Regions from separate parts of the Mesorhizobium sp. B1-1-6 genome, predicted to be linked through region 1. Evidence: predicted binding sites of a transcription regulator. Region 1 holds the regulator's gene; the other holds the start of a gene.
The links. Region 1 encodes PhoB, which activates phosphate uptake and scavenging genes when phosphate is short. Its sites were predicted from a motif close to TGTCATNNANCTGTCAT; they were not measured.
Positions count from the first base shown of each region.

Region 2: phnF (phosphonate metabolism transcriptional regulator PhnF) is a predicted target of PhoB. The motif match lies at 11,367-11,383, and genes of this name have one in related genera.

Region 1 is NZ_VFWR01000022.1:16,530-31,023, reverse strand. It holds gene FJ979_RS29895 (ATP-binding cassette domain-containing protein) at 1-589, opposite strand, end outside; gene FJ979_RS29890 (sugar ABC transporter permease) at 605-1,957, opposite strand; gene xylF (D-xylose ABC transporter substrate-binding protein) at 2,099-3,139, opposite strand; gene FJ979_RS29880 (ROK family protein) at 3,399-4,640, shown strand; gene phoB (phosphate regulon transcriptional regulator PhoB) at 4,648-5,337, opposite strand; gene phoU (phosphate signaling complex protein PhoU) at 5,357-6,064, opposite strand; gene pstB (phosphate ABC transporter ATP-binding protein PstB) at 6,090-6,893, opposite strand; gene pstA (phosphate ABC transporter permease PstA) at 6,890-7,741, opposite strand; gene pstC (phosphate ABC transporter permease subunit PstC) at 7,745-8,734, opposite strand; gene pstS (phosphate ABC transporter substrate-binding protein PstS) at 8,800-9,858, opposite strand; gene FJ979_RS29845 (PAS domain-containing protein) at 10,376-14,494, opposite strand, start outside.
Region 2 is NZ_VFWR01000013.1:190,902-205,395, reverse strand. It holds gene FJ979_RS24955 (YcnI family protein) at 21-539, opposite strand; gene FJ979_RS24950 (copper chaperone PCu(A)C) at 574-1,116, opposite strand; gene FJ979_RS24945 (DUF2946 family protein) at 1,219-1,575, opposite strand; gene FJ979_RS24940 (GntR family transcriptional regulator) at 1,714-2,616, opposite strand; gene FJ979_RS24935 (altronate dehydratase family protein) at 2,870-4,375, shown strand; gene FJ979_RS24930 (aldo/keto reductase) at 4,488-5,486, shown strand; gene FJ979_RS24925 (ABC transporter substrate-binding protein) at 5,815-6,810, shown strand; gene FJ979_RS24920 (sugar ABC transporter ATP-binding protein) at 6,873-8,426, shown strand; gene FJ979_RS24915 (ABC transporter permease) at 8,423-9,391, shown strand; gene FJ979_RS24910 (zinc-binding alcohol dehydrogenase family protein) at 9,453-10,472, shown strand; gene phnF (phosphonate metabolism transcriptional regulator PhnF) at 10,596-11,345, opposite strand; gene phnG (phosphonate C-P lyase system protein PhnG) at 11,461-11,922, shown strand; gene phnH (phosphonate C-P lyase system protein PhnH) at 11,922-12,533, shown strand; gene FJ979_RS24890 (carbon-phosphorus lyase complex subunit PhnI) at 12,535-13,647, shown strand; gene FJ979_RS24885 (alpha-D-ribose 1-methylphosphonate 5-phosphate C-P-lyase PhnJ) at 13,644-14,494, shown strand, end outside.

The DNA of each region.
Region 1 (14,494 bases):
TGAGCTGCCTGACCAGTTCCCCGACCTGGGCCGTTTCCTGCGGTCCAAGTGCTGCCGTCGGCTCGTCCATGATCAGGATGCGGGCGTTGAACAGGATCGCGCGTGCGATCGCCACCGACTGCCGCTGTCCGCCCGACAGCTTGATCACCGGCTCCTTGAAGCGCTGGAAGCGGGGATTGAGCCTGCCCATCACCTTGCGCGCCTCGGCCTCCATGGCGACATCATCGAGCGTGCCCCAGGCGGTCCTCAGCTCGCGGCCGAGGAACAGGTTGGCGGCGGCGTCGACATTGTCGGCGAGCGCCAGGGTCTGGTAGATCGTCTCGATGCCGTATTTCTTGGCATCGCGCGGGTTGGAGATCGAAGCCTCTTCGCCGTTGACGAAGATTTGGCCCGCGTCACGCTTGTAGGCGCCCGACAGGATCTTGATCAGTGTCGACTTGCCGGCGCCGTTATGGCCGAGCAGGGCCACGACCTCGCCGGGGAAAAGATCGATCGAGGCATCGTCGACGGCGCGAATGCCGCCGAACGCGATTGAGATGTTGTGCATGTCGACCAGCGGGTTGCCGGCGGGAGCGATCCTGTCAGCCATGATTGTCCTCCTCCCTCAAACGCGTTTGCGATAGACGGTGTCGAGCCACACCGCGATGACCAGCACGGCGCCGACGACGATGCTCTGCAGAGGCGAGTCGACGCCGAGCAGCACCATGCCGGATTGCAGCGACTGCATCAGAAGCGCGCCCAGCATGGCGCCGATGATCGTTCCCGAACCGCCGGCGAGCGACGTGCCGCCGATGACGGCCGCCGCGATCACCAGCAATTCATCGAGCGTTCCGAGCACGTTGGTGGCCGAGTTCTGCCGGGCCGACGAGATCGCGGCGGCGATCGTGGCCAGCACGCCCATGATCATGAACACTTTCATCGTGATCCAGCGCGTATTGATGCCGGCGAGGTTGGCTGCTTCCGGATTGCCGCCAATGGCAAAGACATAGCGACCAAAACGGGTGCGTTTGGTGATGAAGGTCATGACCAGCCCGACGGCGATGGCCATCAGCACCGGTATGGCGATGCCGTGGGCGATGAACAGGCCGCCCTCGGGCACGGTTATGTTGTTGGCGGCTGCATATCTGTTCACGATGCCGACAGGCCATGGATAGGAATTGGCCAGCCAAACCGCGCCCATGATGACGGCGCAGGTGACCACGCCGATCAGCGTCTCGGCCCAGATCGGACGCAGCGGGAAACGGAAGCGCTTGCGCTGTACCCGCCCGTTGAACAGCGCAAGCACCACCGCAAGGCAGGCGGCGATGCCGACCACCCAGCTCCAGGTCGCGCCGATCGATCCGGCCGGGCCGCCGCCCATCAGCTGGAACGTCGCGTTGAGCGGCGCCACCGTCTGGCCGCTGGTAACCCACCATGCCGCACCGCGCCAGACCAGAAGCCCGCCCAGCGTCACGATGAAGGCCGGCACTTCGAGATAGGCGATGACGAAGCCCTGGAAGGCGCCGATCAAAAGGCCGAGCACCAGGCCGATGACCAGCGCGAGCACCCAGATCCATGGATTGCCGAGCTCGAGACCGACCATCCGCACCAGGAAATGCACCTGGGCGAAACCCATGACCATGCCGATCAACCCTTCGGCGGAACCGACGGACAGATCGATATTGCGCATGACGATGACCAGCACCATGCCGCAGGCCATGATGGCGACGGCCGAGGTCTGCACCGACAGGTTCCACAGATTGCGGGGCGTGAGGAAGGTACGGCTGTCGAAATCGAGCGGATTGACGCCGAGACGCAGGCTGGACAGGACATGCAACCCGATCCAGATCAGCAGCAGCGCGCCGATCATGCCGAGCATGCGCGTGTCGATCTCGGTCGCCTTCAGGAACCGGGCGACGGCGCCGAGTTCCGACGCACGCGCGGTGTCGGCCTGCGGGTTGGACGTCGTATCGGTCATGATTTTCTCCCACCGGCCTGCCCATCCGATGCGGATGCCGGAAGCCAACCTAGAAGTTACCCGCCCGGGGCGGAAAAACAAATCTTCTTGAAAAAACGCCGCGGCTTGGCAGCCGCGGCGTTCATCGCATGAAATGGAAGATCAGTTGCAGGCCGCGACGCTGCCCGCCGCGACGCCGGCACAGACCTCGTCTTTCTTGATCCAGCCGGCGTCGATGACGACGTTGAGATTGTCCTTGGTGATCGCAACCGGGGTGAGGAACAGCGATTTGACGGTGTTCCCGCCGGGTGTGGTGAAGTCCTTGACGCCGGCGATGTCGGTCATCTTCTTGCCGTCGGCCAGCTGCGAGGCGATCTCGGCGGCATTCTTGCCGAGTTCACGCGCGTCCTTCCACACCGACACGGTCTGCGTGCCGAGCGCGATGCGGTTCAGCGCCGCGTGGTCGCCGTCCTGGCCCGAGACCGGAACGGTACCGGCCAGGCCTTGAGCCGTCAGCGCCGCGACGACGCCGCCGGCAGTGCCGTCATTGGCCGCGACCACCGCGTCGACCTTGTTGTCGTTGGCGGTCAGGAACTGCTCCATGTTCTTCTGCGCGTTGGCCGGCAGCCAGCCATCCGTATAGGCTTCGCCGACATTCTTGATCTTGCCGCTGTCGATGGCGTCCTTGAGCACTTCCATGGAGCCCGAGAACAGGAAATCGGCATTCGGATCGGCACCCGAGCCCTTGATGAAGACGTAGTTGCCTTCCGGCTTCACCTTGAACACTTCGCGGGCCTGCATGCGGCCGACTTCCTTGTTGTCGAAGGTCAGATAGAAGACGTCCTTGTTCTCGATCAGGCGGTCATAGCCGACGACCGGAATGCCTTCGTCGAGCGCCTTCTGCACCGCCGGGCCGATGGCGGAGGCGTCCTGCGCCAGGATGATCAGCGAATTGGCGCCCTGGGAGATCAGGCTCTCGACGTCGGTGAGCTGCTTGCCGGGATTGGACTGGGCGTCGGCGGAAATATACTTGTCGCCGGCGGCTTCGATCGCCTTCTTCATGGCGGCCTCGTCGGTCTTCCAGCGCTCTTCCTGGAAGTTCGACCAGGAAACGCCGATGACCTTGTCCTTCGCCTGCGCGATCGACGCGAGCGTCAGCGACATGGCGACACCCGCCAGGATGGCGGCTGTGAATTTCTTCATCTTAATCCTCCCTGCGCCGCGTATGGCGCGACCAAACAGGCCCGTAGGCCGGCACAAAGGCTCTATTTTTTCGAGCCTCGAAAAAACACTGGTCCATCGTCGGAACGCTGTCAACGTCGATTCTGATGTATTTTGATGTCCTCGTGAATTTTTTTCGAGCTCCGGAATAAATAATGACAGCCAAGGCCGGTTCTGCCAGTATTTGACGGTCGTCGGGATCCTGGGGAGAGAACGCGGCGACGGGGAGGATGCGAGAAACATGTCGGTCGGAATCCGCCACGACGATTTGCGCCGACGCAACCGGGCGATGGTGATCGCGGCCGTGCGCCGTGCCGGGCAGCCCTCGCGCACCGAGATTGCCGCGACCACCGGGCTCAGCCATTCCACCATATCGGCGATCTCCTCCGACCTGATTGGCGAAGGCATCCTGGCGCAGAGCAAGCCGAGCGAGGCCGGTGCGCTGAAACGCGGTCGGCCGCAGGTCGGCCTCAGCCTCAACCCTGAAGCCGCGGCGGTGATGACCGTTGTGCTGTCGCTGAATTTCCTCTCCGTCGCAGTCATCGACTATGCCGGCCAGGTGATATCTGAGGAGCAGCGCCGGCTGGACACGCTGACCCTGTCGCGCGAGGCGCTGATCGGCGAATGCGTGGCCATCGTCAGGCGGCGGTTCGAGGATCCCGACCTCGACGTCGGCAGCATCGCCCGTATCGCGCTGGCGATCCAGGGCATCACCGACACGGATGCGCGCGCCATGCTGTGGTCGCCGATCACGCCGCAGACCGACATCGCCTTCGCCGACATACTGGAGGCCGAGTTCGGCATTCCCGCCACCATGGAGAACGATTGCAACATGATGGCGGTGGCGCTGCGCTGGCGCGATCCCCAGCGCTACCGCGACGACTTCATCGCCATACTTTTGTCGCACGGCATCGGCATGGGCTTGGTGCTGAAGGGTGAACTGTTCACCGGCACCCATTCATCCGGAGGCGAGTTCGGCCACATGATCCATCGCCCCGGCGGGGCGCTCTGCCGCTGCGGGCGGCGCGGCTGCGTCGAGGCCTATGCCGGCAACTATGCCATCTGGCGCAACGCGAGGCAGCTTGGCGAGGACACCGAGCCTGTCGACGTCAGCGACGCCGACATGCGCACCCTGGCGGCCTCGGCGCGCGAAAAGGACGGGCCGGAGCGCGAAGCCTACCGCAAGGCCGGCGAGGCGCTGGGTTACGGCCTTGGCAGCCTGTTCGCGCTGATCGATCCGGCGCCGGTCGCCATGGTCGGCGTCAGCGCCGCCGCCTTCGACCTGATCGAGCCGGCTCTGCGCGAGGCGATTGCCCAGACCGCCGGCGGCCAGCACTCGAAATCGATTTCCTTCGACACCGAGCCGAACGAACTGCCACTGATCCGCGAGGGCTGCGCCATGCGCGCGCTGACCTTCGTCGACCAGGAGATTTTCGCGCCGGGGGCACAGGCGAAATCAGGCGTGGGCGAGAACGTTGCGTGACATATCCCTAGTCTTCGCGAATCGCATACCCCGCGCCCCGAATGGTGCGGATCACGTCAGGCATGCGGCCATTGTTGACCGCCTTGCGCAGCCGGCCGACATGCACGTCCACGGTGCGCTCGTCGATATAGATCGTTTCGCCCCAGACATTGTCGAGCAGTTGGCTGCGCGAGAACACGCGGCCGGGATGTCGCATCATGAATTCGAGCAGGCGGAACTCGGTCGGCCCGAGCCGGATCTCGCTTTTCTTGCGGTAGACCCGGTGCGATTCACGGTCGAGCACGATGTCGCCGACCTTGAGCACGCTGGACAGAACTTCGGGCTTGGCGCGGCGCAGCAGCGCCTTGACGCGTGCCATGAATTCCGGCGTTGAGAACGGCTTGACCAGATAGTCGTCGGCGCCGGTGGAGAGACCGCGCACCCGGTCGCTTTCCTCGCCGCGCGCCGTCAGCATGATGATCGGCAGCCGCTCGGTATCGGGCCGCATGCGGAGACGGCGGCAGAGCTCGATGCCGGACACCGCCGGCACCATCCAGTCGAGCACAAGAAGGTCAGGGACATTCTCCTGCAAGCGGATCTCGGCTTCGTCGCCGCGCGTCACCACCTCTACCTGATAACCCTCCGATTCCAGATTGTAACGGAGCAGCACACCCAGCGGCTCCTCGTCCTCCACCACCATGATGCGTGGCGCGATCATCGACTGGTCACCCCTGCCGTCAAGCCGCTGGCGCCGACATCGCCGTCTCGTCCTGCTTCGGGCGATTGGCGGGCAATTGCGTGCCGGTCAGCACATAATAGGCATTTTCGGCAATGTTGGTCACGTGATCGCCGATGCGCTCGAGATTCTTGGCGCAGAACAAAAGATGCGTGCAGGCGGTGATGTTGCGCGGATCCTCCATCATGTAGGTCAGCAGCTCGCGGAAGACCGACGTGTATTTGACGTCGATGCGTTCATCGTCGGCGCGCAGCTTGGCAAGTGCCGCGGCATCGCGCGCCGCATACTCCTCGATCACGCCTTGGACCTGGATCAGCACAAGCTGCGCCATGGCGTCGATGGAGTGCGACAGGTCGCGCGGCGTGGCGGCAAGGCCGACGGTGCCGACGCGCTTGGCGATGTTCTTGGCGAGATCGCCGATGCGTTCGAGATCGCCCGCCATGCGGATCGAGCCGACGACATGGCGCAGATCGTCCGCCATGGGCTGCCGCTTGGCGATCAGGGTGATGGCGCGGTCGTCGAGTTCGCGCTGGCGCGCGTCCATGATGGCGTCGTCGGAGACGACGCGCTGGGCGAGCGCGTTGTCGGAATTCAGGAGCGCCTTGGTGGCGCCGCCGACCATCGATGAGGCGAGATCGCCCATGTCGCGGATCAGCCTGCTGATCTGTCCGAGATCTTCGTCAAAGGCTGCGACTGTGTGTTCGGCCATGATCTTGGTCCTCGTATGCCTGGGATCAGCCGAAGCGGCCGGTGATATAGTCCTGCGTGCGCTTCTCGCGGGGCGATGTGAAGATCTTCTCGGTGCGGTCGAACTCGACCAACTCGCCCAGATACATGAACGCGGTCTGCTTCGACACGCGCGCCGCCTGCTGCATGTTGTGGGTGACGATGACGATCGTATAGTCGGCCTGCAGCTCATCGATCAGCTCCTCGATCTTGGCGGTCGACAGCGGATCGAGCGCCGAGGCAGGCTCGTCGAGCAGGATGACCTCCGGCTTCACCGCCACCGTGCGGGCGATGCAGAGGCGCTGCTGCTGGCCGCCCGAAAGGCTGAGGCCGCTGGCGTTGAGCTTGTCCTTGACCTCGCTCCACAGTGCCGCGCGCTTCAGCGCCTGCTCGACACGGCCGTCCATCTCCGCCTTGCTGAGCTTCTCATAGAGCCTGACGCCGAAGGCGATGTTCTCGTAGATCGACATCGGGAACGGCGTCGGCTTCTGGAACACCATGCCGATCTTGGTCCTGAGCAGGTTGAGGTCCTGCGAGCGGTCGAGGATATTCTGGCCGTCGAGCAGCACCTGGCCCTCGGCGCTCTGCCTCGGGTAGAGCTCGTAGATGCGGTTGAAGACGCGCAGCAGCGTCGACTTCCCGCAGCCCGAAGGCCCGATGAAGGCGGTGACGCTGCGCTCGGGCAGCGACAGGCTGATATCCTTCAGCGCCTTCGACTGGCCATAGTAGAAATTGAGGCCCTTGACCTCGATCTTGGCTTTCTCGACCGCGACTTCGGGCGTATTCAACTCGGTGGACAACATCGGTTTCATCTGTCCTCTCTGCGTCCGGTAAGGCTGCGGGCGAAGATGCTCAGCCCGAGAACCGTAAGGGTGATTATGAGTGCGCCGGTCCACGCCAGCTGCTGCCATTCCTCGTAGGGGCTGAGAGCGAACTGGAAGATGGTGACGGGCAGGCTGGCCATCGGCGCATTGAGATTACTCGACCAGAACTGGTTGTTGAGCGCCGTGAAGAGCAGCGGCGCCGTCTCGCCGGAAATGCGGGCGATGGCCAGCAATATGCCTGTGACGATGCCCGACAGCGCCGCACGGTAGGCGACCGAGCGGATGACCACCCAGCGCGGCGCGCCGATCGCGGCGCCGGCCTCGCGCAAGGCGTTCGGCACCAGGTTGAGCATGTCCTCGGTGGTGCGAACGACGACCGGGATGACCAGGATGGCCAGTGCGACGGCACCGGCGATCGCCGAGAAATGTCCCATCGGCCGCACCAGCAGCTCGTAGACGAACAGGCCGACGATGATCGAGGGTGCCGACAGCAGGATGTCGTTGATGAAGCGCACGACGGTGGTGAGGCGCGAGAAGCGGCCATATTCGGCCATGTAGGTCCCAGCGAGGACACCGATCGGCGTGCCGACGATGACGGCGATGACTGTCATCATGATACTGCCGTAGATGGCATTGAGCAGGCCGCCGGCATCGCCGGGCGGCGGTGTCATTTCGGTGAACACAGAGAGCGAAACACCCGACAGGCCCTTATAGAGCAGTGCGCCGAGGATGAGCGCCAGCCAGGCCAGGCCGATGCCCGCCGCCGTGACGCATAGCGTCATCATCACGGCATTCCTGCGCTTGCGTCGATTGTGAAGCGATGTGGCCGTCGACATCGGTCAGGCTCCCGTGCGGCTGTCCATGCGCAGCAGCATGTAGCGCGCAAGGGCAAGGATCAGGAAAGTGATGACGAACAGGATCAGGCCGAGCGCCACCAGCGAAGACGTATAGAGATCGCCGTCGGCTTCGGTGAACTCGTTGGCGATGGTCGCCGAGATCGTCGTGCCGGGCGCGAACAGCGAGCCGCTGATGCGGTGGGCGTTGCCGATGACGAAGGTTACCGCCATGGTTTCGCCGAGCGCGCGGCCGAGGCCGAGCATGACGCCGCCCATGATGCCGACGCGGGTATAGGGGATGACGACGCGGCGCGTGACCTCCCAGGTCGTGCAGCCGATGCCGTAGGCCGATTCCTTCAGCACCGCCGGCACCGTGTCGAAGACATCCTTGGTGATCGAGGTGATGAAGGGCAGGACCATGATGGCAAGGATCATCGCCGAGGTCAGAAGGCCGATGCCGTAGGGCGGGCCGGCAAACAGGCTGGAGAGTCCCGGCACGTCGTGGAAAAGCTTGATGATGAAGGGCTGCACCGTCGTCTGCAGGAACGGCGCGAACACGAACAGGCCCCAGATGCCGTAGATGATTGAGGGTATGCCGGCAAGCAGCTCGACGGCGATGCCGATGGGGCGCCGGAGTGGCCGCGGGCAGAGTTCGGTAAGGAAGATGGCGATGCCGATGCCGATGGGAACGGCGATCAGGATAGCGATGGCGGCGGTGACGATGGTTCCGTAGATCGGGGCCAGCGCCCCGAAATTCTCGGTAACCGGGTTCCACGATTCGGTCGTCAGGAAGGAGAACCCGAATTTCGACAGCGCTTCCCACGAGCCGGCAAACAGCGAAATCGCCACGCCGCCGAGGATGAGCAGGACGAGGATGGCGGAAAAGCGTGTCGCCGTTCGGAAAATCGTATCGGTGAGCGCGAAGCGTCGGACCGTCGCTTCCCTGGCCCGCATGGCGGCCGACGATGGCATGGCTTCGGAGACGGCGGTCATCTGGCCCTCACGTTTCAAGGAAGACAGGGAGGGCGCCGTGAAGCGCCCTCCTCGTTCAGCAGGGATTACATGGCGGAATAGAGCGGCTTGCCGTCTTCGCCGACGATGTCCTTGGCCCACATGTCCTCGACGCTCTTGACGACCGCGTCGGGGATCGGAACGTAGTCCAGCGCGCCGGCCATGTCGTCGCCCTTGGCGTAGGACCAGGCGAAGAACTTGAGCGCTTCACCGGTCGCCGCCACGTCGCCGGGCTTCTTGTAGACCAGGATCCAGGTCGCCGACGTCATCGGCCAGGATTCGGCGCCCGGCTGGTTGGCCAGGATGACGCCGTAACCCGGCTGCGAGCTCCAGTCGGCATTGGCCGCCGCCGCCGAGAACGCCGCCGCCGTCGGCTCGACCTTCTTGCCGTCCTTGTTGATCATGTCGGCATAGGTCAGCTTGTTCTGCTTGGCGTAGGCGTATTCGACATAGCCGATCGAGCCGCCGGTCTGCGAGACGTTGTTGGCGACGCCTTCATTGCCCTTGGCGCCGATACCGACCGGCCATTCGAGCGCGGTGTTGACGCCGACCTTCGACTTCCAGTCGGCGCTGACGTCGGCCAGATAGTAGCTGAAGTTGAACGTGGTGCCCGAACCGTCGGAGCGATGCACGACGGCGATCGCCTGGTCGGGAAGCTTGACGTCGGGATTGAGCTTGGCGATCGCCGCGTCGTTCCAATTGGTGATCTTGCCTACGAAGATATCGGCCAGCGTCGGGCCGTCGAGCACCAGTTCGCCCGGCTTGATGCCTTCGAGATTGACGACCGGAACGATGCCGCCCATCACCATCGGGAACTGTGCAAGTCCGGTGGATTCGAGATCCTCGCCCTTCAGCGGCGCATCGGAAGCGCCGAAGGTGACGGTCTTGGCTTTGATCTGCTTGATGCCGCCGCCCGAGCCGATCGACTGGTAGTTGAGACCGATGCCGGTCTCCTTCTTGTAGGCATCGGCCCACTTCGCATAGATCGGGTAAGGGAAGGTGGCGCCGGCACCGGAGATGTCAGCTGCCATTGCCGCGGAAAGGGTGAGGGTGGACGCCGCAGCCATTGCGATCGCAACGGCCGCCGAGCGGATGAAATGTCTCATATGGCCTGCTCCTGTTCGGAAGATGGTCTCTCGGCGCCATTCCTTGCCAGCGCCCGCTGAGGCCAATAGCGTTCGATTATAACAGTCGCATGACAGTTTCGTGTCAGCCCGGTAACGCGTCGCCGGCGCCTGGAAAGGCGATGTCGATTAGCGGCTGCGGCATGGCGCCGGTTTGCCTTCGGGAATCAGGGACTTGCGCTATCCGGCCACCCAAACAGCCATCGGATTCGGCATGGATCGCTGATCGAAGAAAAGCCGGACGGGAGCGCGTTGCTCGAGGCCAGAGGATGTCTTGGCCGGGCCATCGCCAAAAACAGGTCCGTTGGGGTAGATTGACGCTGCTTCATACTGGCGGTCGCTGCTCCCGCCCGTAACTAGAAGAGAGCGGAAATTCGATGCCGTCATTGTCCCGGCTGGACGCCGGCTTTGATATGGTGCGATCGCACCATAGTCTTGCTCGAAGGGCTGCAGCCGGCCCCGGGTGATTCTCGCCGCAATCCGGCCGAAGGCGCAAAGTCTATCCCGCGTTGCGCCGGGCCTGGCGACCAGCGCCGACCCAGCGCTCGACCTTTTCGAGCAGGGCCCTGGGGCTGATCGGCTTGGGCAGATAATCATCCATGCCGGCGTCCAGGCAGCGTTCGCGATCGCCCTTGAGCGCATGCGCGGTGACCCCGACGATCGGCACATGCGTGCCGGTTTCCTCTTCCAGCCGGCGGATGGCGGCGGTTGCCTCGAGCCCGTTCATCTCCGGCATCGAGACGTCCATCAGGATCATGCACGGATTGAGCCTGCCGAAAGCGTCCAGCGCCTTGCGGCCATTGCCGACGATCTCGAAACCGTAGCCGGTCTCGCCGAGGATCTGGGTGAAGACCATCTGGTTGACCTCATTGTCCTCGGCCACGAGGATGTCCAGCCGCTGCTCGCCGCCAGTCGCGGCAAGCCGAGGCCTGACCGGCGGCGGCTGCAGCAACGCGCGTTGCCCTGCCGCCGGTGGCGGTGACTGCGGATTGTTCCCGCCGCCTCCCTCGACAGCAAGCGGCCGGGCGACATCCGTGGCGTGGCGATGCCGCTGGATGGTGGCGACCAGCGTTTCCAGGAGCACCGAGGAGCGTGCGGGCTTGATGAGTTGGGCATCAATGCCGAGATCGCGGTAACTGGTGTTGGCCAGCGACTGGTCGACGGAGGTCAGCATGATGATCGGCGTGTCGGCAAGCCCGGCGGTGTTGCGCACGACACCTGCCATCTCGGCGCCGCTCATCTCGGGCATCTGATAATCGAGCACGACGCAATCGACCGGCACGCCGTAGGCGGCGGCCGCGATCAGCACTTTCAGTCCCTCGGCGCCGCTCTCGGCCGCGCAGGAATCGAAGGTCCATGACGTCATCTGCTCGGTCAGGATGGCGCGGTTGACGGCATTGTCGTCGACGATCAGCACCCGCGCGCCGGTCACGTCCACCGGCATGATGCGCTGCGCGTTCTGTTGTCCGGCCCTGGGCAGCGTGACCGTGAACCAGAAGGTCGACCCCTTGCCTTCGGCGCTTTCCACGCCGATGTCGCCGCCCATCAATTCGACCAGCCGCGAGGTGATCGCGAGCCCGAGCCCAGTGCCCTCATGCCGCCTCGTCGAGGAGGTGTCGACCTGGCTGAATTTCTCGAACACCTGTTTCAGCTTTTCCTCAGGGATGCCGATCCCGGTGTCGGTGACCGAGATCGTCAGCCTGGTTCCGTCCGGCACACTTTCGCCGGTGACGTCGACGAGCACATGGCCTTCTTCGGTGAACTTCACCGCATTGCCGAGCAGGTTGGTGACGATCTGCCGGATGCGGCCGACATCGCCGATGAACAGGCTTTCGAGCCCAGGCTCGATGCGCACGATGAGCTCGAGGTCCTTTTCCTTGGCCCGCGTCGACACCAGCGTCGCCACGTCCTCGATCGCCTCGGCGAGATTGAAGGGGGCGGGATCGAGCACCAACTGGCCGGCATCGATCTTGGAGAAATCCAGGATATCGTTGATGATGGTGAGCAGCGCGTTGCCCGATTTGACGATGATGTCGGTGAAGGTCTTCTGCTTCGGATCGAGATCGGATTTGGCCAGGAGTTCGGCCATGCCCAGCACGCCGTTCATCGGGGTGCGAATCTCATGGCTCATATTGGCGAGGAATTCCGACTTGGCGCGGTCGGCAAGTATGGCGCGCTGGCGCGCCTCGCGCAGTTCCGCCTCGCGCAGCTTCAATTCGGTGATGTCGGTGGTCGACCCGATCAGGTAGAGCGACCCGTCGGACGCGATCATCGCGCCCTTGCGGGCGAACTGGTGGCGCACGCTGCCGTCCGGGAGCATCACCGTCTCCTCGACCTCCTGGGTTTCGCCGCTGCGCAGCACCGCGAGGTCGCCATTGACGAAGGCTTCGCCGTCGGGCCCGAAAATTTCGATATCGGTCTTGCCGATCGCGTCCTGCTTGCTGAAGCCGGTGAGATCGCACCACCCCTTGTTGACGTAGAATTGCCTGAGATCGGAGCTTTTGGCATAGATCGACACCGGCACGTTGTCGATCAGGCTGCGGAATACCTCGTTCTCGCGCATGCTTTCTTCCAGCGCCCGCTCGCGCGCCTTGACCTCGGTGATGTCGGTGCTGGAGCCGACCAGATGCACCGATCCGTCCAGCGCCACCAGCCGGTTCTTGCGCGTCATCAACTGCCGCACCGTGCCGTCGCGATGGGTGACGGGCTCCTCGACCTCCCTGACGCTGCCCGTGAGGGCGACCTCGGTGTCGTCCAGGCTGTAGCTCTTTCCATCCCCGTCGCCGAACAGCTGCCGATCGGTGCGGCCGATGACGTCTTCCTTGGCGAGCCCGGTGATCGCGCACCAGGCCTTGTTGACGAACTCGATGCTGAGGTCCTGCGCCTTGATGAAGGCGGCCACGGGCAGTTCGTCCAGCACGTGCCGGAACAGGTCGATCTGCCGCATCGAATCGTGCAGCGCCTTTTCGCGGCTCTTGATCTCGGAGATATCGACACGCACGCCGATGAACGTGCCGTCGTCGGTGCGCATGTCGTAGACCTGGTACCAGCGACCGTCGGGATTGAGACGTTCGAAGGATGAGTATGGCAGGTGGTAGCGGGCGAGGATGCTGTCCAGCCAGGGATCGAGATCGCCATCATAGAGCGCATCGACCTGCGGATCGCCGCTCGAGCGGAAATAGCCGGCCGAATGACCGAGTGCCAGCGCGTCGCGGAAGGTGCGGCCGGGCTGCCACGCCGGCTTCAGCGCCGGCAGCGTGTCCTGCATCTTGCGGTTGGCGAAAACGAAATTGTCGTCGCGGTCGTAGATGATCACGGCGGCCGGCAGCGATTCCAGCACGCTGGCCAGGTGTTTGCGGGCGTCCTGCGCCTCGGTCTCACGGCCCTTCATGTCCGAGACGTCGAAGAGGAAGCCGGCCACGTAGTTGCGGCCGCTTGCCATTCTAACGCGGTTCTTCCTGACGACGCGCGAGCGGTTGACGCCGTCGACCTGGAAACTTTCCTCCACCTCGTAAGGCCGCCCGGTCGCCAGCACCGCGCGCTCGCTTTCCTCGAACAGCGCGACCTCGGCGGGCGCGAGAAAATTGCCGCCGGGCTTGCCAAGCATGGTTTGCGGCGTCTGGCCGAACAGGCCCGCAAACGCTTCGTTGACGAAGACGAAGCGCAGATCGTCGTCCTTGACGAAGATCGGATCCTTGACGCCGTTGATCACCGCTTCCGCCAGTCGCGCCTTTTCCAGCGCGTCGGCCAGCTCGGCCTCGCGATCCTTCATGTCGGTGACATCGACATAGGAGATGAGCCGCTTGCCGCCGGCCAGCGGGGCCAGCGATGCAACCAGGGTACGCCCGTCATTGCGCGGCAATTGTCTCGAGCCGGCGACGCCGGCCCTGATCTCGGCCTCGCGCTCGGCGGTATGACGCTGCCAGGCAACGTCGTCGGCGCCGTAGGAATCGGCGGCGCGGCTGGCCTCCATCAACTCGCGGAAGCCCGAGCCGATCCCGGCGCGCTGGGGATCGATTTTCCACAAATTGTAGAAGGCCTGGTTGATCACTTCGGCGCGCAGGTCGGCGTCGAGGACCATGATCCCGATCGGCATCGAATCGACCATCGTTCGAAGGTCGGGAAGGCCTCCCGAAGACGCCTCTCCTTGCTGCTTCTGCTCCAGTTCTTCGAAGGCGACGGCCAATCCCGTGACATTGCGTCCAATGCCACGATAGCCGGCGAATTTCCCCTCGTCATCGAAGCGTGGAAAGCCTGAGGTCAGCACCCAGCGGCAATCGGCGCGACCTCCCTTCAGTTCGTAGACAAAGTCACGGAACGGCCGATGTGCCTGCAGATCCTCCAGATGCATTGCCGCGCTGCGGTTGCCGTTCAGGACCTGCTTCAGGAAATCGAAACGGAAGCGGCCGAGCACGGCGGCCGGGTCGATGCCCGTGACCGCCTGGTAGTTGTGCGAAAGCCAGGAAAAGCGCAGCTCGGCGTCGGTCTCCCAGATCCAGTCCGAGCCCGTTTCGACCAGCTGGCGTAGCATGGCCAAATCCATGCCTGCGGTGAACGAAGCCGCGTCGTTCACCGCCATTTCGCCCGACCCGCGCTCGCCGCGCACGCCGGCTGTCTC
Region 2 (14,494 bases), on a different contig from region 1:
ATGGAGCGCGCCGCGAGAGTTTACTTTTTCGGCGTGAGCTTGATGCCGGGCGCGGGGTTCTCCAGGGCGTCTTCGTCCTGCCCGGCCGCCGGGATTTCGATCCAGCGGTCGGCGGCGCCATCGCACTCCTGCACCACCGGGAAATAGAGTTTCTGACCCGCCGGGAGGTCTGCCGTCAGCATCGCACGGAAGACGAACTCGTCGTAGAATTCGTCCGGCAGATTGCCGCCGCTCCAATCGACCTCCTTGACGCCGTCGGCCACCGCTTGGCCGTAGAGTTGGTAGGATTTCTCGTACTTGCCCTTCTTGATCTGCAGCGTCCAGCCGGGCTTCGGCATCGGCTTCACCGCGATCACCCCTTCCGGGATCTGCACGCGCACGGCGGTCGTCGCCTTGCCGTCACAGCCATGCGGCACCCGCAGGATGGCCTTGTAGGTCGAACCGACCGCCGCTTCCTGTGTTTCGAGCGTGACATGGGCAAAGGCGGCACTGGTCCCCAGCGCCAGAAGCGCGCCGGCCGACAGAAGATACTTGTTCATGATGGTCCCTCTGAATTCAATATGGATGGCGCGGTCAATTGGCGTGGTCGTCCATGCCACCGCCCATGCCTTCGACAGCGAACTCGACGTTGACGGCGCCAGCCTTTTTGAAGGTCAGCGTGGCGGCGAATTCTTCGCCCTGCTTGGGTTGCCGCTTCAGGCCGATGAACATCAGGTGATAGCCGCCGGGTGCTAGCGCCACCTTGCCGCCGGCCGGGATTTCCAGGCCGCCCGTCACCGGCCGCATGGTCATGACGCCGTCCTTGACGCCCATTTCATGCAGCTCTGCTTTTTCGGAGACGTCGGAGGAAATCGACAGCAGCCGGTCGGGTGCATTGCCCTTGTTGGTGATGGTGAAATAGCCGCCGGCCACCTTGGCGCCTGTGGGTGTCGCGCGCGACCAGGGATGCTCGATCTCGAGATCGCCGGCCTTGAATTCATGCGCGCAGACGGCCTGGGCACCGAAGAACAAGAGCACAAACGCCAGCACGGCAAGGCCGACACGTTCATTGAAACGGCGCAGGAATTTGGTGCGGCCGCCCGAAGGAGGCGCCGCGATATGAAAAGCTTGGGACATGGTTTGCTCCATGAATAGGGGATCGCGCCGTTGGCCGGTCGCGAACGATTCGTTATTTGGATGAAAGCACCGGCGGAAGGTTCCGCCGAGCGTACAGCAGGCTCAGGCCGAAAGCGGCGGCGCGCGCGGGTTCGACGGCGACCGCTGGCGCGCGAAATTGAGATGCGTGGCCGCCGGAAAGATGAAAACGACGGCTTCGAACGAAAGCGAGGCCAGCGCAAGCCCGGCATCGGGTGGCGGCGCAAAGGCCGCTGAAACCATGCTGCAGCCCAGCATGCAGCATGCCGGCAGATGCGACGGATGCGGGCCGCCATCGGGAAGCTGGGCAGTGCCCTCGTGGGTGCAGATGACGTTGCCGAAGGCGTCGATTTGCGAGGCGGCCGGTCCGGTGGCGAAGGCGAATGCGCTCAGCGTCGACTGAAGCAGCAGCAGGTAGGCCGCGACAAGCGCGACCGGAATGCTCCACCGTCTCCCCTTTTTGGTCAAATGACTTGCCTGTTCAAACCATCTGCATCTTCAAGCGATCACCGGAAGATGTCTACCACGGCAGCAAGAGACGGAAAATCGGCAAATCGGTGCTGCGGCAACGCGGCGCGATCAGGGCCTCTGTGGGTGCCGGCTCTCGGGGATCGAGGTCAGCAGCGTCTGGCGCGCCGACTTCAAATGCTTGCGGCAGGCGGCATCGACCTTGCCCAGGTCGCGTGATTTGAGCGCCGCGATATAGGCCAGATGCTCGCCGATCGCGATTTCGTTGCGCTCGCGCTCCTGCGCCTTGTTCCACTGGTAGTGGTAATGGAAGATCATGGCGATGACATCATAGAAATCGACGATGAAGCGGTTGTGCGAGGCGCGGTGAATCAGCCGATGGAAGCGCTCGTCGAGCTCGGAGAATTCGTTGAAGCGCGTGGCGATGTCACGGGCGAGGCCGCGGTGTTCCTCTTCGAGATTGTCGAGATCAGCCCACACCGCGCTGTCCTGCGGCAGTGCGGTGAACGCCGATGCCGAGCGCAGCTCGAACATCTCGCGGATTTCCGTCAACTCCAGCGCGAAGGCGCGGGTGAAACCCTTCAGCACCCAATGGCTGTTGCGGCGCTTCTCGATCAGGCCGAAGCGGGAGAAGCGGATCAGGAACTCGCGCACGCTGGTGGTGCCGACGCCGATCTCGCGCGCCAGTTCGAGCTCGTTGATCTGCATGCCGGCCTCGGCGCCGCCGGCGAGCAGCCTGCGCATGAACGACCGCTCGATGATCTCGGCCAGCGTGTCGGTCTCTTCCTCGGGAAAGAAATCATCGGGGCGCGTTTCGCGCAGCACCGTCTTGGCGCGCTTGTTCCAGGCGATCAATCCGGTTTCTTCCATGCGCGCAAGGATGCTGCGCACCGTGGTGCGGCTGACGCCGAGCAGCGTACCCAGCTCCGGTTCCGAAGGCAGGCTGCGCGTCTCGTCGAGCAGCCTGAGGCACCTGTTATAGGCATCCTTGTAAACGTTGTTGCTCTTCGACATGCCCTGACCCATCGCTGGCCGGCGCTTGCGGCGGCCGGCTTGAAGCGCAAATATGACGTTCCTATCGCCCTCGATAGCGGAATCGCTTTGCCGAGGGGCTCGCTTACCGGTTGCAGCGCCGCTACTCATCCAGCCGCACAGGAACTGCCGGAAAAAACAATTGACGCAAAACTGTTTTTTCACGATAAAAGACATTAACTCTTAACAAGCGCGTGTCAATCCGCGCCTCCCAGGATCACCCCAGGAAACGCCCGTGAACGCCTCCAACTCAATTCTTCTGTCCCCAGCCGACAATGTCGCGGTCGCCAACGGCCGCATCGAGACCGGCACCGCGCTGCCCGGCGGCGCGCTTGCCGCCGCTATCATCGAGCCCGGCCACAAGGTGGCGATCAAGCCGATTCCCGCCGGGTCCGCCGTGGTCAAATATGCCCAGGCGATCGGCCGCGCCACGCAGGACATCGCGCCCGGCGAGCATGTCCATTCGCACAATCTGGTGTTCGAGGCCGGCCGCCTGCCGGTGGTGCCGCCAAGCGAGGCCGAGCATGCGACCGAGGCTGACCGCGCCCGCACCTTCATGGGTTATCGCCGCGCCGACGGCCGCGCCGGCACGCGCAACTTCATCGGCATCATCGCCAGCGTCAACTGTTCGGCGACCGTCTGCCACGCCATCGCCGACGCGGCCAACCGCACGCTGCTGCCAAAATATCCCGGCATCGACGGCTTCGTCCCGATCGTCCACGGCCAGGGCTGCGGCATGAGCGCCACCGGCGACGGCATGATGGTGCTGCACCGCACATTGGCCGGCTATGCCCGCCATCCCAATTTCGGCGGCGTGCTGATGGTTGGGCTCGGCTGCGAGGTCAACCAGCTCACGCTGTACGGCCAGAAGGGTGCGGCCGCCGGTAAACGCCATTTCAACATCCAGGATGCCGGCGGGTCGCGCAAATCGGTCGAAAAGGCCATGGGCGTACTGGCCGAAATCGCCGAGGAAGTCGGCCAGCTCAAGCGCGAACCGATCCCGGTCAGCGAGATCGTCGTCGGCCTGCAATGCGGCGGCTCCGACGGCATGTCGGGCATCACGGCCAATCCTGCTCTAGGTGCCGCGGTCGATATCCTCGCCGGCGTCGGCGGCATCGGTATTCTCTCCGAGACGACGGAAATCTACGGCGCCGAACATCTGCTCGCCTATCGCGCCGCGACGCCCGAGATCGCCAAGAAGCTCGATGGCTACGTCAAGTGGTGGGAAGACCACGTCGCCAAGCACGGCGCCTCGATCGACAACAACCCCTCGCCCGGCAACAAGCGCGGCGGCCTCACCACCATCCTGGAGAAATCGTTGGGCGCGGTCGCCAAGGGCGGCCAGACGCCGCTCAACGGCGTCTTCGGCTATGCCGAAAAGGTCACCGGCAGCGGGCTGGTGTTCATGGACACGCCCGGCTACGACCCGGTGTCCGCCACCGGCCAGGTGGCGGGCGGCGCCAACATCATCGTCTTCACCACCGGCCGCGGCTCCTGCTTCGGCTGCCGGCCGACGCCGTCGATCAAGGTCGCCACCAACTCGACCATGTATCATCAGATGGAAGAGGACATGGACGTCAATTGCGGCGTCATCGCCTCCGGCGAGAAGACCATCGCCGGCATGGGCCGCGAGATCTTCGAACTGATCGTCGAGACGGCCTCCGGCCGCAAGACCAAGAGCGAGGATTTCGGCTACGGCGACAACGAGTTCGTGCCCTGGCATCTCGGCGCGACGCTCTAGCTCTTTGAAGTCGCGCAGTCCGGAAAGTGGCCACGAGCTTTCCTGGAATGCTGCGGCTTGAGGTCTTGGAATCTGCCGCGCCGGATAATGGCGGGCAACGGGGAGGTTGTGCATGGAAAAACGCCGCATCGGCCAGACGGCGCTCGAGGTCACCGAAGTAAGCTTCGGCGGTGCCGCGATCGGCGGGCTCTACCGCGCCTGTTCGCGCGAGGCGGCGATGGAAACGTTGCAAGGCGCGTGGGAGGCGGGCCTGCGCTATTTCGACACCGCGCCCTTCTATGGTTTCGGCCTGTCGGAGCGGCGTTTCGGCGACTTCCTGCGCTATAAGCCGCGCGATTCCTATGTGCTGTCGACCAAGGTCGGGCGCCTGTTCCGGCCCGTTCCGGAGGATCAGGTTCCCGATCACTCCTATGTCGATCCGCTGCCCTTCGCGCTCGACTACGACTATTCCTATGACGGCATCATGCGCTCGGTCGACTTCAGCTATGCGCGGCTTGGTCTAAACAGGATAGACATCCTGTTTGTGCACGACATCGGCGTGTACACGCATGGCGTCGAGAAGACCAAAATGCACTTTCGCCAGTTGATGGACGGTGGGCTCAAGGCGCTCGAAGAACTGAAAAACTCCGGCGTCATTTCCGCCTACGGGCTCGGCGTCAACGAAGTCCGGATATGTCTCGACGTGATGCGTCGCGCGCCGCTCGATTGTATCCTGCTCGCCAGCCGCTATTCCTTGCTCGATCGCAGCGCCGAAGCCGAACTTTTGCCGCTCTGCCGCGCCCGACAGACTTCGCTGGTCATCGGCGGTGTGTTCAACTCCGGCATATTGGCGACCGGACCGGTGCAGGGCGCCCATTTCGACTACAAGCCCGCCAGCGGTGACGTGCTCGACCGCGTCGGCGCGATGGAGCGGATCGCCGCCGAAGGTGGTTACCCGCTCGCTGCCGCCGCGTTCCAGTTCCCCCTCCAGGAATCCTCGGTCGCCACCGTGCTGACCGGCACCGCCAAGCTGGCGAACCTGACCCGCAATCTCGAACTGCTCGATGTCGACGTGCCTCAGGCGGACTACGCCAGGTACCGCCCCTACACCGTGGTGCAGGAATTGGCATGAAGCCGCCGGCCCGCCCGGGTGAAGGTGCGATCGCGGGGCTTCACGATCCCGCGAACCGGAGAAGGAACGGGCATTCTATATTGACTAATTTATGGAATTAATATTCCATACGTTAGTCACGCGAAACGGGAAGCGTCGGGCAGAGAGCAAGGCGCCAGTGCGGTCATGACCGCCGTGTCCCGAGGATGGCATAAACACCGCTTGCATCGACCGGATCGATGCACTATCAAAATGCTGCAACTGTTTTTTATTGATAAAGTTCTGTTTGGCTACGCCTATCCAAACCGAGCTTCCGTATCGTTCACCGGGCGACCTAGGGAGGAATTCCATGAAATTCGTGACCAGCATTCTCAATCGCCGCGCAGTCATGGCGCTGGCGGCCGCGTCGATGCTTGCCGGCGTCATGCACTCGGCGCCGGTTTCGGCGGCGGACGTGACCATTCCGATCATCGTCAAGGACACCACGTCCTTCTACTGGCAGATCGTTCTGGCCGGGGCCCGCAAGGCCGGCAAGGATCTCGGCGTCAACGTGCCGGAGCTCGGCGCCCAGGCAGAAACTGACGTCAACGGCCAGATCTCGATCCTCGAAAACGCCGTTGCCAGCAATCCGGCGGCGATCGTCATCTCGCCGACCGAGTTCAAGGCGCTCGGCAAGCCGATCGACGAAGCCGCAGCCAAGGTCAAGGTTATCGGCATCGATTCCGGCGCCGACTCCAAGGCCTTCACCTCCTTCCTGACCACCGACAACGTCCAGGGCGGCCGCGTTGCCGCTGACGGCCTCGCAGCGGCCATCGGCGAAGCCAATGGCGGCAAGATCGAGGGCGACGTTGCCCTGATCACCAACACGCCTGGTGCCGGCTCGCTCGAACAGCGCAAGCAGGGCTTCATCGAGCAGCTCAAGGCGAAATATCCGGGCCTGAAGCTGGTCGCCGACAAATATGCCGACGGCCAGGCCACCACCGGCCTCAACATCGCCACCGACCTGATCACCGCCAATCCGAACCTCAAGGGTATTTTCGCTTCCAACCTGATCATGGCGCAGGGCGTCGGGCAGGCTGTCGCCGAAAACAGCCTCGGCGGCAAGCTGGCGCTGGTTGGCTTCGACAGCGACGAGAAGCTGATCAAGTTCCTCAACGACGGCGTCATTTCCGCCCTCGTCGTCCAGGATCCCTACCGGATGGGCTATGACGGCATCAAGACCGCGCTTGCCGCCTCCAAGGGCGAAAAGGTCGAGACCAATGTCGACACCGGCGCCAACCTGGTCACCAAGGCCAACATGAAGGATCCCAAGATCGACGCGCTGCTCAACCCGAAGCTCAACTGAGCATCGGCACGCGCAACTGTTTCCGGGGCCTCTGCGCCCCGGAAACAACAGGGAGGATTGCCATGACGTCGACCGCGCAGGAACTGCATCCGGCCCCCGTGCTGGAGCCCGGCAGGACGATCCTCGAGCTGCAGGGTCTGGAAAAGCGGTATCCCGGCACGCATGCGCTGAAGCCTGTGACCCTGGCCTTCAAGGCGGGAGAGATCCACGCCATCGTCGGCGAGAACGGTGCCGGCAAATCGACCCTGATCAAACTTCTGACCGGCGTCATCCCGCGCACCTCCGGAGAGGTTGTGTGGGAAGGCAAGCCGGCTGCCCTGGCGACGCCGCACGAAGCCATGGCGCTCGGCATCAACGCCGTGCACCAGGAAGTCGTGCTCTGCCGCCACCTGACCGTCGCCGCCAACATGTTCCTCGGCGAGGAGAACTCGCGCTTCGGCATCCTCCAGCAACGAGCCATGGTCAGGGAAGCGCAGAAGATCATCGACGGTCTCGGCTTCGACCTGCCGGCGCATGTCGTGCTCGGCGATCTCACCATCGGCCAGCAGCAGCTGATCGCCGCCGCCCGAGCCACCGTGCGCGGCACCAAATTCCTGATTTTCGACGAGCCGACCGCCTACCTCACCCGCAAAGAGGCCGACCAGCTGTTCACGCTGATCCGCCGCCTGAAGGGTGAAGGCGTCACCATCATCTACATCAGCCATCGCATGGAGGAGGTGTTCGAGCTCGCCGACCGCGTCTCGGTGCTGCGTGACGGCACGCTGGTCGGCACCCGCAACATCGCCGAGACCAATGAGCCGGAGCTGGTCAAGCTGATGATCAACCGCTCGATCGAGCAGATCTATCACAAGGAGCATTTCACGCCGGGCGCCGTCATCGCCGAGGCGCGGAACCTGTCCGGCAAGGGTTTCGAGAATGTCTCTCTGTCGGTGCGCGCGGGCGAGATCGTCGGGCTCTACGGCCTGATCGGAGCCGGCCGCAGCGAATTCGTCACCACCCTCTACGGCCGCCACCGCAAATCGGCCGGCCAGGTGTTGTGGGAAGGCAAGGAGGTGCAGGTCAACTCCGAGCACGACGCCATCAAGCTCGGCATGGCGCTGGCACCGGAAAGCCGCCGCGACCAGGGCCTGTGCCTCAACCTGCCGGTTGCATTGAATCTCAACCTGCCGATCTACAAGCGCATATCGAAAAATCTGCTGATCTCGTCTGCGCAGGAGAAGGCCGAGGCGGACCGGCAGATCGCCGACCTCAGGATCAAGACGCCGACGCGCGGCGCGCTGGCCTCCAGCCTGTCGGGCGGCAACCAGCAGAAGATCGTCATCGGCAAGTGGCTGGCGCACGGCGCCAAACTGTTCATCTTCGACGAGCCGACGGTCGGCGTCGATGTAGGCACCAAGGCCGAGATCTACCGGCTGTTCAGTGTGCTGTTGTCCAAGGGCGCGGGCATCATCCTGATCTCGTCCTATCTGCCTGAGGTCTACGAACTGGCTGACACGCTGCATGTGTTCAGGCGCGGCAAGCTGGTGGCCACGCATGGTTTCCGCACCGCCGATCACGAGGACATTCTGGGCCAGGCCCTGGCCGAGAAACAAGAAAAGACGGGAGGACAGACATGAGCACCGAGGCGATCCCTGCCGAAAAGCCGAAGCGCAACTACAATGCCCTGTTCGGGCTGACGCTGCTTGGCCTGCTGCTTCTGATGTGGGTCATCCTGGCGGTCGCCACGCCGTCCTTCGCTTCGGCGCTCAATATCACCAACCTGCTGCGCCAGGGTTCTCTGATCGCCATCCTGGCCGTCGGCCAGACCTTCGTCATCATCACCGGCGGCATCGACCTTTCCGTCGGCGCCATCGTCGGCTTCGCCACCGTCATCGTCGCGCTGCTGATCAATGCCGGCTGGCCGGTCTGGATCGCGGTTCTGGCGACGCTGCTGGTGGGGGTCGCCATCGGCCTGTTCCACGGTTTCGGCATCGTCAGGATGGGCCTGCCGCCCTTCATCATCACGCTGGCGACCATGACCTCGCTGCGCGGCATCGGTCTCCTGATGACCAATGGCAATTCGATATCGATCAACAGCGACGCGTTCCAGGCGTTTTCGCGCGGCTCGCTGCTGGGGATCCCCTATCTGTTCTGGATGGTAATCGTGGTTGCCCTGCCCTCCTACGTCTTCCTGCACCACACGCGATGGGGACGCTATCTCTTCTCCGTCGGCTCGAACGCGGAAGCCGCGCGCCTCTCCGGCGTCAACGTGCCGCGCACGATCTACATGGCCTATGTGCTGTCCGGCCTGTGCGCGGCTTTCGTCGGCGTGCTGCTCGCGTCCCGCATCGGCATCGGCAATCCGACGCAGGGCGACACCTACGAGCTGCAAGCCATCGCCTCGTCGGTGATCGGCGGCACGTCGTTGTTCGGCGCTATCGGTTCGGTGCACGGGCCGCTGATCGGCTCGTTCATCCTCTCCACCATCAACAACGGCGCCAACCTGCTCAACGTCAACACGTTCTGGCAGCGCGTCATCACCGGCATGTTGATCATCGTCATCGTCTACTTCGACGGCCTGCGCCGCCGAGGTGGCAAGTAAAATCGATCGCCGGCCGGGTCGAAAATCGGCCGACGATTCCATGAACCGACTGGATTGAAGCATGAAAGCCGTTGTCTGCCGTTCGCCCGGCGACCTTGTCGTGGAAGACCGTCCCGCGGCTGGCTCGCCGCCTCCCGGCTGGGCGCTGGTGGCGGTCAGCCATGTCGGCATCTGCGGCACCGACTACCACATCTTCGAGGGCAAGCATCCCTTCCTCGCCTACCCCCGCATCATGGGCCATGAAGTGTCGGGGACCATCGTCGAGGCGGGCGAAGGCGTTGGTCTTGCCACGGGCGAGCCGGTCATCATCAATCCCTATCTGGCGTGCGGCAAATGCATCGCCTGCCGGCACGGTAAACCCAATTGCTGTGTCCGGATCGAAGTGCTCGGCGTGCATCGCGACGGCGCCATGTGCGAACAGATCCTTATCCCGGAACAAAACCTCTATCCAGCCAACGGCCTGTCGTTGGCCGATGCCGCGGCCGTCGAATTCCTGGCCATCGGCGCCCATGCGGTGCGGCGCTCGCGTGCCGATCCCGGCGCACGGACGCTCGTCATCGGCGCCGGACCGATCGGGCTCGGCACCGCCATCTTCGCCCGCATCGCCGGGCTCGACGTGACGCTGCTCGACATGAGCAGCGAAAGGCTCGGCTTCGCCGCCAATGAACTCGGCTTCAAGACCCTCGACGGGTCGCGCGGCGCGGCATCCGATCTGGTCAGCGAAGCGACATCAGGCGAAGGCTTCGACGTGGTCTTCGACGCCACCGGGAACACCGCCTCGGTGCAGTCGGCCTTCGCTCATGTCGCGCATGGCGGGACATTGGTGCTGGTCAGCGTCGTAAAGGACGACATCGCCTTTTCCGACCCCGAGTTCCACAAGCGCGAGATGACGCTTGTCGGCAGCCGCAATGCCTTGAGGGCCGACTTTGACCACGTCGCCGCTTCGATCCGCGATGGCGCGGTGCCGCTGGCCAAGCTCGTCACCCACCGCACCACGCTTGCCGACACGCCACGTGACCTCGCCCGCTGGGCGCATGAGAAATCCGGGCTGATCAAGGCCGTGATCGAGGTAGGGGCATAACATGGCAGGCCGTGAACCCGGCCCGAATTGACCACACCCCCGCGCAGGGCGACCCCCAAACGCCAAGCCGCTGACAAGTGCGCGCGACCGGGCTGGTCTGATTCCAGCGTTAGGCCGACACGCCTACAGCGCCGACAGTTTCAGCTCCACCCGCTCCGCCGGGAAGCGCGCCTCGGCGAATTGGATCGGCCGGCCGTCCGGCGTCATGTTGACGGCCACCGTGACCAGCACGATGCCGCCCGGCTGCAGATCGAGGTCGGCAAGGTCGGAAGCATCGGCGTGACGCGCCGACAGCACCGTCGATTGCCTGAGATAATCGTCTATGCCGAAACGCTTGAGCGATGCGGTGATCGACCCGGTCTCGGCCATGGCCACATCGATGCCGGCGAAGCGCCTGGCGTCGAACCAGCCGGAAGCGCGCGACACCGGCTTCCCATCGGCCTCGCCGCGCGTCTCCAGGCGAATCACATCCGATCCCCTGGCAACGCCCAGGGCTTCGGCGACGCGCCGGCTGGCGGGCTCGACCGATGAGGCCAGCAGCACGATATGCCGCTCCGACGCCTGGCCCTGCAAGCCGGTTGAAAATCGCGTGCGCGCGCCGATCGGATAGGACAGCCGCTTGCGCGACAGCACGAAAGTGCCGCGCCCCTGCTCGGCCCGCAGTACCCCGTCTTGCACGAGCGCCGCGATGGCGCTGCGCACCGTGTGACGGTTGACGCCATAGCGCTCGGCCAGCGCCACCTCCGGCGGCAGCGCGGCATTCTCGGCAAAATCGCCGGCAGCGATCGATTGCAGGATTCGGTCGGCGATCTGGCGCCACAACGAGACGCCGCTGCGCCGCTCGATACCGTCAGCCACGTGTTTTCCGTTCACGGTTTCGCCCCTGGCCGGCCCTGTCACGCACCCGTCATGGACTCGCGTTAGGTAATGGGTATAATTCGTATGGTTGTCTATATCAATAGACAAATTAGAAGCAAGGATGTTGCTCATGCGAGGACAGGAAGCGCGCGACCAGGCCGAACGCAAGGCGGCCATGGCAACCCTGGCGCAGTCCAGCGGCGACGACATCGTTCGCCTCTGGAACGAATCCGGCCTGCCTGCCGAGGTCGAACTGCTGCGCGGTCCCGAGACCGGCCTGGTTACCATGCGCGGCCGCATCGGCGGCGGCGGCGCGCCGTTCAATGTCGGCGAGGCCACCGTGACCCGCGCCACAGTGCGCCTGCCGTCCGGACAGGTCGGCCATTGCTATGCGCTCGGCCGCGACAAGCAGAAGGCGAAGCTGGCGGCCATCGCCGACGCGCTGTGGCAGGACCCCGCCCACCGAGAGGCGGTCGAAACGGGCCTTCTCGCGCCGCTGCGGGCTGCCTTGACCACGGCACGAGAAAGGCGCCGCGCCGAAACGGCGGCAACGAAGGTGGATTTCTTCACCATGGTTCGCGGAGAAGATTGATGGATATCGCAGCGCAATCGATCGAGGGCGGGTTCGCCGATCCGGTGTTCAACGCCCAGACGGTGTTTCGCGCCGTCATGGACGCAATGGCGCGGCCGGGCAGCGTGCACCCCTTGCCGGCCCTGGCCCGCCCGCCGGCGCCGCTTTCGGCGACATCGGGCGCGGTTGCGCTGGCATTGTGCGACAATGACACGCCGCTCTGGCTCGACCCGGCCCTGCATGCCTCGGCAGCGGTCATGTCCTGGCTCGGCTTTCACAGCGGTGCGCCGCTGGCCAACACCCCGGCCGACGCGCATTTCGCCTTTGTGGCCTCGCCGGCCGAGATGATGGCGCTCGACGGTTTCTCGCAAGGCACGCAGGACTATCCCGACCGCTCGACCACATTGATCCTGCAGGTCGGCGATCTCACGTCAGGCACGCCGCTGCTGCTCGAAGGTCCTGGCATCGAGAAGACGGCGACGATCGCGCCGGCCCGCATGCCGCGTCATTTCATCGAGCAGTGGAAGCAGAACATCAACCGCTTTCCGCGCGGCGTCGACATCATCCTGGCGGCACATGACAGCCTCGCCTGCCTGCCGCGTACGACACGCATCAAGACGACGGAGGCCTAGCATGTATGTCGCGGTAAAAGGCGGCGAAGCTGCAATCGCCAACGCCCACAGCCTGCTCGCCGACCGTCGGCGCGGTGACCGCTCGGTACCGGCACTGCGCCTCGACCAGATCGTCGAACAGCTGGCGCTCGGCGTCGACCGGGTGATGAGCGAAGGCTCGCTTTACGATCGCGAACTCGCCGCACTCGCTATCGTGCAGGCGCGCGGCGACATGATCGAGGCGATCTTCCTAGTGCGGGCCTACCGCACCACGCTGCCGCGCTTTGGCTATACAAATGCCATCGACACCGCCACCATGCTGGTCGAACGCCGCGTTTCGGCGACCTACAAGGACCTGCCCGGCGGCCAGTTGCTTGGGCCCACCTTCGACTACACGCACCGGCTGCTCGATCCCGAGCTTGCCGCCGGCGCCGATGTCGCCGCGCCCTTGCGGCGCGAGACGGAAGCGCAGGCAATGCCGCGCGTCTCGGCGATCCTCGCTCGCGATGGGCTGATCGAGCCGGACGGAGACATGCCGCAGGACCATGTCCCCGGCGACATCACCCGCGAGCCGCTGGAGTTCCCGATGGCTCGCGACATCCGCCTGCAGGCGCTGTCGCGCGGCGACGAGGGCTTCCTGCTGGCGCTCGGCTATTCCACGCAGCGCGGCTATGCCCGCAACCATCCCTTCGTCGGCGAGATCCGCATCGGCGAGGTCGAGCTGGAGCTCGACGTGCCCGAACTGCCTTTCGCGGTGCCGCTCGGTACCGCGCGCGTTACCGAATGCCAGATGGTCAATCAGTTCAAGGGCTCGGCCAAGGCGCCACCGCAATTCACACGCGGCTACGGGCTGGTCTTCGGCCAGAGCGAGCGCAAGGCGATGGCCATGGCACTCTGCGACCGCGCTCTTCGTGCAAGCGAACTCGGCGAGGACATTGTCGCCGCCGCCCAGGACGAGGAATTCGTCATCTCGCACTCCGACAACGTCCAGGCGACCGGCTTCGTCGAACATCTGAAGCTGCCGCATTATGTCGACTTCCAGGCCGAACTCGACCTCGTGCGCCGCATGCGCGCCGAGTACGACGCCCGCGAAAATCCCGGCAAGATTGAAGAGAAGAAAGAGGCCGCGGAATGAGCGCGCAACCGACCGACATCGCCAGCTACAACTTCGCTTATCTCGACGAACAGACCAAGCGGATGATCCGCCGCGCGATCCTCAAGGGCATCGCCATTCCCGGCTATCAGGTGCCGTTCGCCTCGCGCGAAATGCCGATGCCCTATGGCTGGGGCACCGGCGGCGTCCAGGTTACCGCTTCGATCATCGGCCCCGACGATGTGCTGAAGGTCATCGACCAGGGCGCCGACGACACCACCAATGCGGTCTCGATCCGCGCCTTTTTCAAGAAGGTCGCCAATGTGGCGGTTACGACCGATACCGCCAGCGCCAGCATCATCCAGACCCGCCACCGCATTCCCGAATATCCACTCGCCGCAGGCCAGGTGCTGGTCTACCAGGTACCGATCCCCGAGCCCCTGCGCTTTCTCGAGCCACGCGAGACCGAAACGCGCAAAATGCATGCGCTGGAGGAATACGGCCTCATGCATGTGAAGCTCTATGAGGACATCGCCAAGCACGGCCGCATCGCCACCACCTATGCCTATCCGGTGAAGGTCGAGGGCCGCTATGTGATGGACCCGTCTCCGACGCCGAAATTCGACAATCCCAAGATGCACCGCTCGCCGGCTTTGCAGCTGTTCGGCGCCGGCCGCGAGAAGCGCATCTACGCGCTGCCGCCCTTCACTGATGTGGTCAGCCTCGACTTCGAGGATCATCCGTTCGAGGTGCAGACCTTCGACCAGCCCTGCGCGTTGTGCGGCGCCGAGAACGTCTATCTCGATGAGGTCATCCTCGACGATCACGGCGGCCACATGTTCGTCTGCTCGGACACCGATCATTGCGAGAAGCGGCGCAGCACGCCTCC